DNA from 2 places in the Streptomyces sp. NPDC002817 genome. Region 1 is predicted to be linked to the other one. Evidence: riboswitches for the same ligand, from Rfam matches in the RefSeq annotation. Region 1 holds a riboswitch; the other holds the start of a gene.
What was found. A riboswitch is a leader RNA that binds a small molecule or an ion and turns the genes downstream of it on or off. The one in region 1 is predicted to bind glycine.

Region 1 (3,895 bases):
TCCAGACCGAGGATGGTGTCGCCGGGCTGGGCCAGCGCGAAGAGCGCGGCCTGGTTGGCGGAGGCGCCGGAGTGGGGCTGGACGTTGGCGTACTCGGCGCCGAACAGCTCCTTGATCCGGTCGATGGCGATCTGCTCGGCGACGTCGACGTGCTCGCAGCCGCCGTAGTAGCGGCGGCCCGGGTAGCCCTCGGCGTACTTGTTGGTGAGGACCGAGCCCTGGGCCTCCATGACCGCGACGGGCGCGAAGTTCTCGGAGGCGATCATCTCGAGCGTGGACTGCTGGCGGTTCAGCTCGGCGTCGACCGCGGCGGCGACGTCCGGGTCCAGCTCGTGCAGGGTCTGGTTAAGAAGCGACTTCTCGGACATGTGGTGCTACGACCTCTCAGCCGGCGGAAAAGGCGGTGTACTCGTCGGCGGAGAGCAGGTCGGCCGGCTCGTCCGCGATGCGTACCTTGAACAGCCAGCCGCCCTCGAAGGGGGCGGAGTTCACCAGCGACGGGTCGTTGACGACGTCCTCGTTGACCCCGGTGACCTCACCGGAGACCGGGGAGTACAGGTCGGAGACCGACTTGGTCGACTCCAGCTCGCCACAGGTCTCGCCCGCGGTCACCGTGTCACCGACCTCCGGGAGCTGCACGAAGACGACATCGCCGAGTGCGTTGGCCGCGTGCTCCGTGATGCCTACCGTCGAGACGCCGTCCTCGGCGCCCGACAGCCACTCGTGCTCCTTGCTGTAGCGCAGCTGCTGGGGGTTGCTCATGGCCTGAATTCTCCTGTACGCGGGGGAGTGCTGGTGGATGGGGGACTGCTGGGAACGTGCGTGAGCAGCGGAAATGTGCGCAGGGTCACGCGCGGGCGCGCGACCTCGCGTCCAGTGTCTACTTCTGGCGCTTGTAGAACGGCAGAGCCACGACCTCGTAGGGCTCGTGGCTGCCCCGGATGTCCACACCGATTCCGGTGGTGCCCGGCGCGGCGTGCGCGGCGTCGACGTAGGCCATCGCGATCGGCTTGCCCAGCGTGGGCGAGGGGGCGCCGGAGGTGACCTCGCCGATCACCTGGCCGTCGGCGACCACGGCGTACCCGGCGCGGGGGACACGGCGGCCCTCGGCGATCAGGCCGACGAGGACGCGCGGAGGGCTGTCCTGAGCCCGGGCGGCGGCCTCGGTGAGCGCCTCGCGCCCGACGAAGTCGCCCTCCTTCTCGAACTTCACCACGCGCCCGAGGCCCGCGTCGAAGGGGGTCAGCTCGGTCGACAGCTCATGCCCGTACAGCGGCATGCCCGCCTCCAGGCGCAGCGTGTCCCGGCAGGACAGACCGCAGGGGACCAGACCGGCGCCCTCGCCCGCCTTGGTCAGGGCCTGCCACAGCTCGACCGCGTGCTCGGGCTTCACGAACAGCTCGAAGCCGTCCTCGCCCGTGTAGCCGGTGCGTGCGATCAGTGCGGGGACGCCGGCGACCGTGCCGGGCAGCCCGGCGTAGTACTTCAGTCCGTCGAGGTCGGCGTCGGTGAGCGAGGCGAGGATGCCCGGCGACTCCGGGCCCTGGACGGCGAGCAGCGCGTACGCGTCCCGGTCGTCCCGCACCTCGGCGTCGAAGCCGGCCGCACGCTCCACGAGCGCGTCCAGGACGACCTGGGCGTTGGAGGCGTTCGCGACGACCATGTACTCGGTCTCTTGGAGCCGGTAGACGATCAGGTCGTCGAGGATGCCGCCGTCCTCGCGGCAGATCATGGTGTAGCGGGCGCGGCCCACGCCGACGGAGGCGATGTTGCCGACCAGGGCGTGGTTCAGGAGAGCGGCCGCCTGCGGTCCGCTCACCGTGATCTCGCCCATGTGCGAGAGGTCGAAGAGTCCGGCCTTCGTGCGCACGGCGTTGTGCTCGTCGCGCTCGGAGCCGTAGCGCAGGGGCATGTCCCAGCCGGCGAAGTCGGTCATCGTCGCGCCGAGCGAGCGATGCAGGGCATCGAGCGCGGTAAGGCGGGGTTCATTGCTCATCGGACGGTTGTCTCCCAAGGCATGACGGGCGAGGTCGTTCCTCCCCATCTGTCATCGGAACCTGAGAGGTTCGCCATGACCGCAGGGGACATGACTTGCACCTTGGGTGGAGCCGCCGGTGGGCGGCTCGCTTTTCAGATGTGCCTCGCCCGCGCGGTAACGGGGCCTGAGAGATTCAAGGGAGGGACTTGCTCCTTCGGCGCCCGGGCACTCGTACGAGAACGTACGGCCCGGAACTCTCCCGCGCGGATTCAAACGGCCGGTATGCAGTTGGCGCGGACATCATTGCACGCATCCGTCCGGCGGGGCAGGGGTGGCTCCCACAGGGGTCGCGCAGCCTCCACCGTCACTCGCCGCACGCTGTAGCAGGCCTGTTGCGAGAAACGGACGGAAACAGGAGGCGCCGCGGATTACCTTCTCTTTACACTCGACGGGGAGGGGAACTCGTGACCCGCCCCAGGGGAGGACGATCACGGTGAACAGGACCACTGCGTACGCCACGACCTCGGCCGTCGCGCTGCCCGCACAGCCGGCCGCTCCGGCCCGCGAGACGTGCGCGGCGCAACCGGTCGTCCGGGACCTGCGCGACCGCGCCGGCCACAGCCCGCACGCCCTGCTCTTCGCCCCGGACGACCTGGTCGTGATCACCGGCCTGCCCGGCAGCGGCAAGTCCACCCTGATGCGCCGGGCGGTCAAGGGCGTACGGATCGACTCCCAGGACACCCGCGACCGCTGGGACGACCGGGCGCCGCGCTTCCTGCCGTACGCGATCTACCGCCCCCTCGTCCGCGTCGCCCACTACTTCGGTCTGTTCCGTGCCCTGCGCTCCGGCAAGGGCGTCGTCGTGCATGACTGCGGCACCCAGTCCTGGGTGCGCGGCTGGCTGGCCCGCGAGGCCCGCCGCCGTGGCGGCACCCTGCATCTGCTGCTGCTCGACGTCGCCCCGGACACCGCGCTGGCCGGCCAGCGCGAGCGCGGCCGCGGCGTCTCGAAGTACGCCTTCCTGCGGCACCGCACGGCGGCCGCCCGGCTGATCCGTTCCGTGGCCAAGGGCGATCTGCCGCAGGGCGTCGGCTCGGCGGTGCTGCTCGACCGGGACGCGGCGGACACCCTGCGCCGGGTCGGTTTCACGGGCTGACCTCAGCCGCCGCCGTACCCGCTAGCCTTTTCAGCCACAGACAAGCCACAAGCGGCAGCACTCGGCAGGCGGACGGACAGATGGCATTCCCGGCACAGGCGCACCCCCATCCGCACGGCGGCGGATGGCCCGGCAACGAGCTGGAGGAGGTGCTCTCGGCCTCCCTCGGGATGCCCGCGGCCGGCGGCCGGATCATCGAGGTCCTGGGCCGGAGCTTCGTCTGGATCCCGCTGCCGAACGGCGGCGGCCCGCGCAGCGGCCCTCTCGACCTGCCCAGCATGGAGATCGAGGGCCAGGCGTACGTCCCGGTCTTCAGCTCCGAGGAGCAGTTCCGGCAGGTCGCGGGCGGGCACATGGCGTACACGATCGCGCCCGCGGTGGAGTTCGCGCGCGGTCTGCCCCCGCACATCGGGATCGCCGTGAACCCGGACGGTGTGGTCGGCGTCCCGCTCCCGCCGCCCGCCGTCGCCGAGCTCTGCCGCATCGGCCGCACCCCGCTGGACGGCCCCGGCGGCACCGGCGGCCGCGTCAAGCTCTACGAGCCGGACTGGCAGGAGGACCCGGTCGACTTCCTCGCGACCGCCTCCGCCGAGTTCGCCGCGACCGGCGTGGTCCGCACGGCCCGCCGCTGTCTGGCCTCGATCGAGACGGCGGAGCCCGTGATGTTCGTGGGCGTCGAACTCTCCCAATGGGAGGGCGACCTGCGTACCCTCCCGATGGACGCACTGGCCCGCGCCCTGACCCAGACCCCGGTGCGGTGG
Region 2 (3,895 bases), on a different contig from region 1:
GCACCGTCGACGTAGACCTGCCCGCCGGCCTCGTGCACCTGCGCACAGATGTCGGCGACATGCTCCTCGAACACACCGTGCGTCGACGGGTACGTGATCATCAGCACCGACAGCTCGTCGCGGTACTGCTCGATCTTCGCCCGCAGATCCTCGACGTCGATCTCGCCGTCCTCGGCGGTCTTCACGACGACGACCTTCATCCCGGCCATGACCGCGCTGGCGGCGTTGGTCCCATGGGCGGAGGACGGGATCAGACACACGGTCCGCTGCTCGTCCCCATTGGCCCGGTGGTACCCGCGTACGGCGAGCAGCCCGGCCAGCTCGCCCTGCGACCCGGCGTTGGGCTGCAGCGACACCTTGTCGTATCCGGTGACCTCGGCGAGCCGCTCCTCCAGCTCACGGATGAGCGTGAGATAGCCCTGCGCCTGCTCGGCGGGCGCGAAGGGGTGCAGCTGCCCGAACTCGGGCCAGGTGACCGGCTCCATCTCGGTGGTCGCGTTGAGCTTCATGGTGCAGGAGCCCAGCGGGATCATGCCGCGGTCGAGCGCGTAGTCCCGGTCGGCGAGCCTGCGCAGGTAGCGCAGCATCGCCGTCTCGGAGCGGTACTGGTGGAAGACCGGGTGCGCGAGGAACTCGTCGCTCCGCAGCAGCCCGGCCGGCACGGCGTCCTCGGTGGCGGCGTCGAGCGCCTCGACGTCACCCTCGACCCCGAACGCCGACCATACGGCGCTCAGCTGGGCCCGCGTGGTCGTCTCGTCGCAGGAGGCGGAGACCCGGTCGGCGTCCACGAGATGCAGGTTGACGCCGTTCTTGCGCGCGGCGGCGACGACCTCGGCGGCCCTGCCCGGCACCCGGGCGGTCACCGTGTCGAAGTAGGCGCCGTGCACGACCTCGACACCACCGGCGGTGAGCCCCGCGGCGAGGATGCCGGCGTAGCGGTGGGTCCGCCGCGCGATGCCCTTCAGCCCCTCGGGCCCGTGGTAGACGGCGTACATCCCGGCCATCACGGCGAGCAGCACCTGCGCGGTACAGATGTTGCTGGTCGCCTTCTCCCGGCGGATGTGCTGCTCACGGGTCTGCAGGGCCAGCCGGTACGCCTTGTGCCCGTCGGCGTCCACGGACACACCCACGAGCCGCCCGGGCAGGCTGCGCGCGAACTTCTCGCGCACCGCCATGTAGCCGGCGTGCGGCCCGCCGAAGCCCATCGGCACACCGAAGCGCTGTGTGGTTCCGACCGCGATGTCGGCCCCGAGCTCACCGGGCGACTTCAGCAGCGTCAGCGCGAGCAGATCCGCGGCGACGGTGACCAGCGCTCCGAGCTCGTGCGCCTGCTCGATCAGCGGCTTTATGTCCCGCACGACACCGGAGGCGCCGGGGTACTGGACGAGCACGCCGTTGATCTCACGACCGGCGACGTCGGCCGGAATGCCGTCGCCGAGGTCGGCGACCACGACCTCCACGCCGGCCGGCTCGGCACGGGTCTCGATCACGGCGATGGTCTGCGGAAGCGCGTCCGCGTCGACCAGGAACAGCCCCTTCTTGTTCTTGCCCATGCGCCGGGACAGCGACATGGCCTCGGCGGCCGCCGTGCCCTCGTCGAGCAGCGAGGCACCGGAGGTGGGGAGTCCGGTCAGTTCGGCGACCATGGTCTGGAAGTTGAGCAGAGCCTCGAGCCGTCCCTGGGAGATCTCGGGCTGGTACGGCGTGTAGGCGGTGTACCAGGCAGGGTTCTCCATGACGTTGCGCAGGATGACGGGCGGCGTGAAGGTCCCGTAGTACCCGAGTCCGATCATGGAGCCGAGAACCTGGTTCCGATCGGCGAGCGAGCGAAGCTCGGCAAGCACCTCTGCCTCGGTGCGAGCACCGGGCAGGTCGAGGTCATCGGCGTTCTTGATCACATCCGGCACCGCGGCGGCGGTGAGCTCGTCCAGCGAGCCATAGCCGACCTGCGCGAGCATCTTGGCCCGCGCCTCCTGGTCGGGCCCGATGTGGCGCTGCTCGAAGGGGATCCCCTGCTCGAGCTCTGTGAGCGGAGTGCGGTGGGCGGTCATTACGGAGGCCTCCTGGTCTGACACGACCTGCGAGGGGCACCACGGCACGGGTACCCGGACGGCCTCCCCCTCTGTCATCTCAACCTGAGAGCTTCACCGGGGCGCCCGAGGGCTCCCGGCTTTCACCGTCGGTGAGAGCGGAAGCCGTACTCCCGCCCTGCTTTCCAGAGTGGCCTCGTCCATGCGGTACGTGTGCCTGAGAGATTCCGGGGAGGATTTGCTCCTTCGGCGCCTCCGAACAGTGTCCGGAGGACTCTCCCGCACAGGGTCAGCAGCCGCTTGTCAGCCTAGCAGCGAGGCAGACGCGGATCCCTCGAGTGGCCGCCTCCCCCAATGTGCTCTTTCGTAGTGCTTACGGATGAGTTGCGAGTCGCGACCTAGTGGAGGGCCCGTGCAGACCGATATCGATCCTCGGAACCTGATCGGCCGCAAGGCCTTCGACCGCAACGGCACCAAGATCGGCACGATCGACGAGGTCTACCTCGACGACGCGACCGGCGTACCGGAATGGGCGGCCATACGCACCGGCCTCTTCAGCAGGGACGCATTCGTCCCCCTGGAACCCAGCGAACTCCTCGAGGGCGCCCTCCGAGTCCCCTTCGAACGAGCCCTGATCAAGGACGCCCCGGACTTCGGCGTAGGCCGCCACTTGTCCCCCGACCAGGAACTCCAGCTCTACCACCACTACGGCCTGGACGTGGCCCCACCGCCCCCCTTCCCGGACCACGACTTCGGCAAGCTGGCAGGCACGGAGGACGCGGAAGCCTGACGGAGCAGACACACAGACCTGCGGCCGCCGACGACGGTGCTCAGCCCCCACAGGGGCCACCCGCGCCCGACAACGAAACCGTCACGGGTGGTGCGGACGGGAATCCGAATCCGGCCGAAGACCGGACACCCCACACACCACCGGCACCAACGGCAACGGCTCAGCCACCGCCAACGCAGGATCCTCCACCGAAAACGTCCGCACCCGCCCCGGCGCGGAATCCGGCGTCTCGAACCTCACGGTCACCCTCCCCAGCCCACTCCCCTGCACCCACCCATGCCCGAACTCGTCATGCCGCACATCGTGCCCCGAGACCCACCGCCGCTCGACGGGAACCACCGGCGACTCCTCAGCCACCTCGACCCGCTGCTCCTCCTCCGCAAGCTCGGCACGCTCCCCCGCAGCCTGAGCGAACAGATCCTCCTGCGTGTAGTCGGCAAGCCCGCTCACCCCGACCCCCAGCAGCCGCACCCCACCCGTCGTGTCCACGGAGTCCAACAACCGCGCCGCGGCCTCCCGCACCACCGCCACGTCATCGGTCGGCCCCCGCAACGTCTCGGACCGGGTCAACGTGGAGAAGTCGTACCGCCGCACCTTCAGCACAATGGTCCGCCCCGACAGCCCGGCCCCCCGCAACCTCCGCACACACCGATCCGCCAGCCGCTGCACCTCCAGCCCGACCCGCATCCGGTCATGGATGTCCACGTCATACGTGTCCTCGACCGACACGGACTTGGTCTCCCGCTCGGCCACCACGGGCCGCTCGTCGTACGCCATCGCCATCGCGTACAGCCCGTGCCCATGGGCCTTCCCCAGCAGCCGTACGAGCTCGTCCTCCCCCGCCTCCGCGATCTCCTCGACCGTGTGGATCCCGGCCCGCCGCAGATGGTCACCCGTCGCCGGCCCCACCCCTGGCAGGATCCGCACCGACTTGGGCCCCAGCAGCGCCCGCTCGGTCCCCGGCTCGATCAGCACCAGCCCGTCCGGCTTGGCCTGCTCGGAGGCGATCTTCGCGAGCATCTTGGACGCCGCGAGCCCCACCGACCCCGTGAGCCCCGTGCCGGCCCGTATGTCG

Region 2: it holds a riboswitch for glycine, as region 1 does, so the genes downstream of both, gcvP (aminomethyl-transferring glycine dehydrogenase) here and gcvT (glycine cleavage system aminomethyltransferase GcvT) in region 1, are expected to answer to the same signal.

The regions. Positions count from the first base shown of each region.
Region 1 is NZ_JBSFUY010000026.1:45,191-49,085, forward strand. Features, by position in the region: gene glyA (serine hydroxymethyltransferase) at 1-368, opposite strand, end outside; gene gcvH (glycine cleavage system protein GcvH) at 385-762, opposite strand; gene gcvT (glycine cleavage system aminomethyltransferase GcvT) at 881-1,996, opposite strand; glycine riboswitch at 2,035-2,140, opposite strand; glycine riboswitch at 2,141-2,250, opposite strand; gene ACWD3I_RS35435 (AAA family ATPase) at 2,472-3,134, shown strand; gene ACWD3I_RS35440 (enhanced serine sensitivity protein SseB) at 3,215-3,895, shown strand, end outside.
Region 2 is NZ_JBSFUY010000006.1:9,245-13,139, reverse strand. Features, by position in the region: gene gcvP (aminomethyl-transferring glycine dehydrogenase) at 1-2,051, opposite strand, end outside; glycine riboswitch at 2,226-2,322, opposite strand; gene ACWD3I_RS13475 (PRC-barrel domain-containing protein) at 2,443-2,820, shown strand; gene ACWD3I_RS13470 (DNA polymerase IV) at 2,902-3,895, opposite strand, start outside.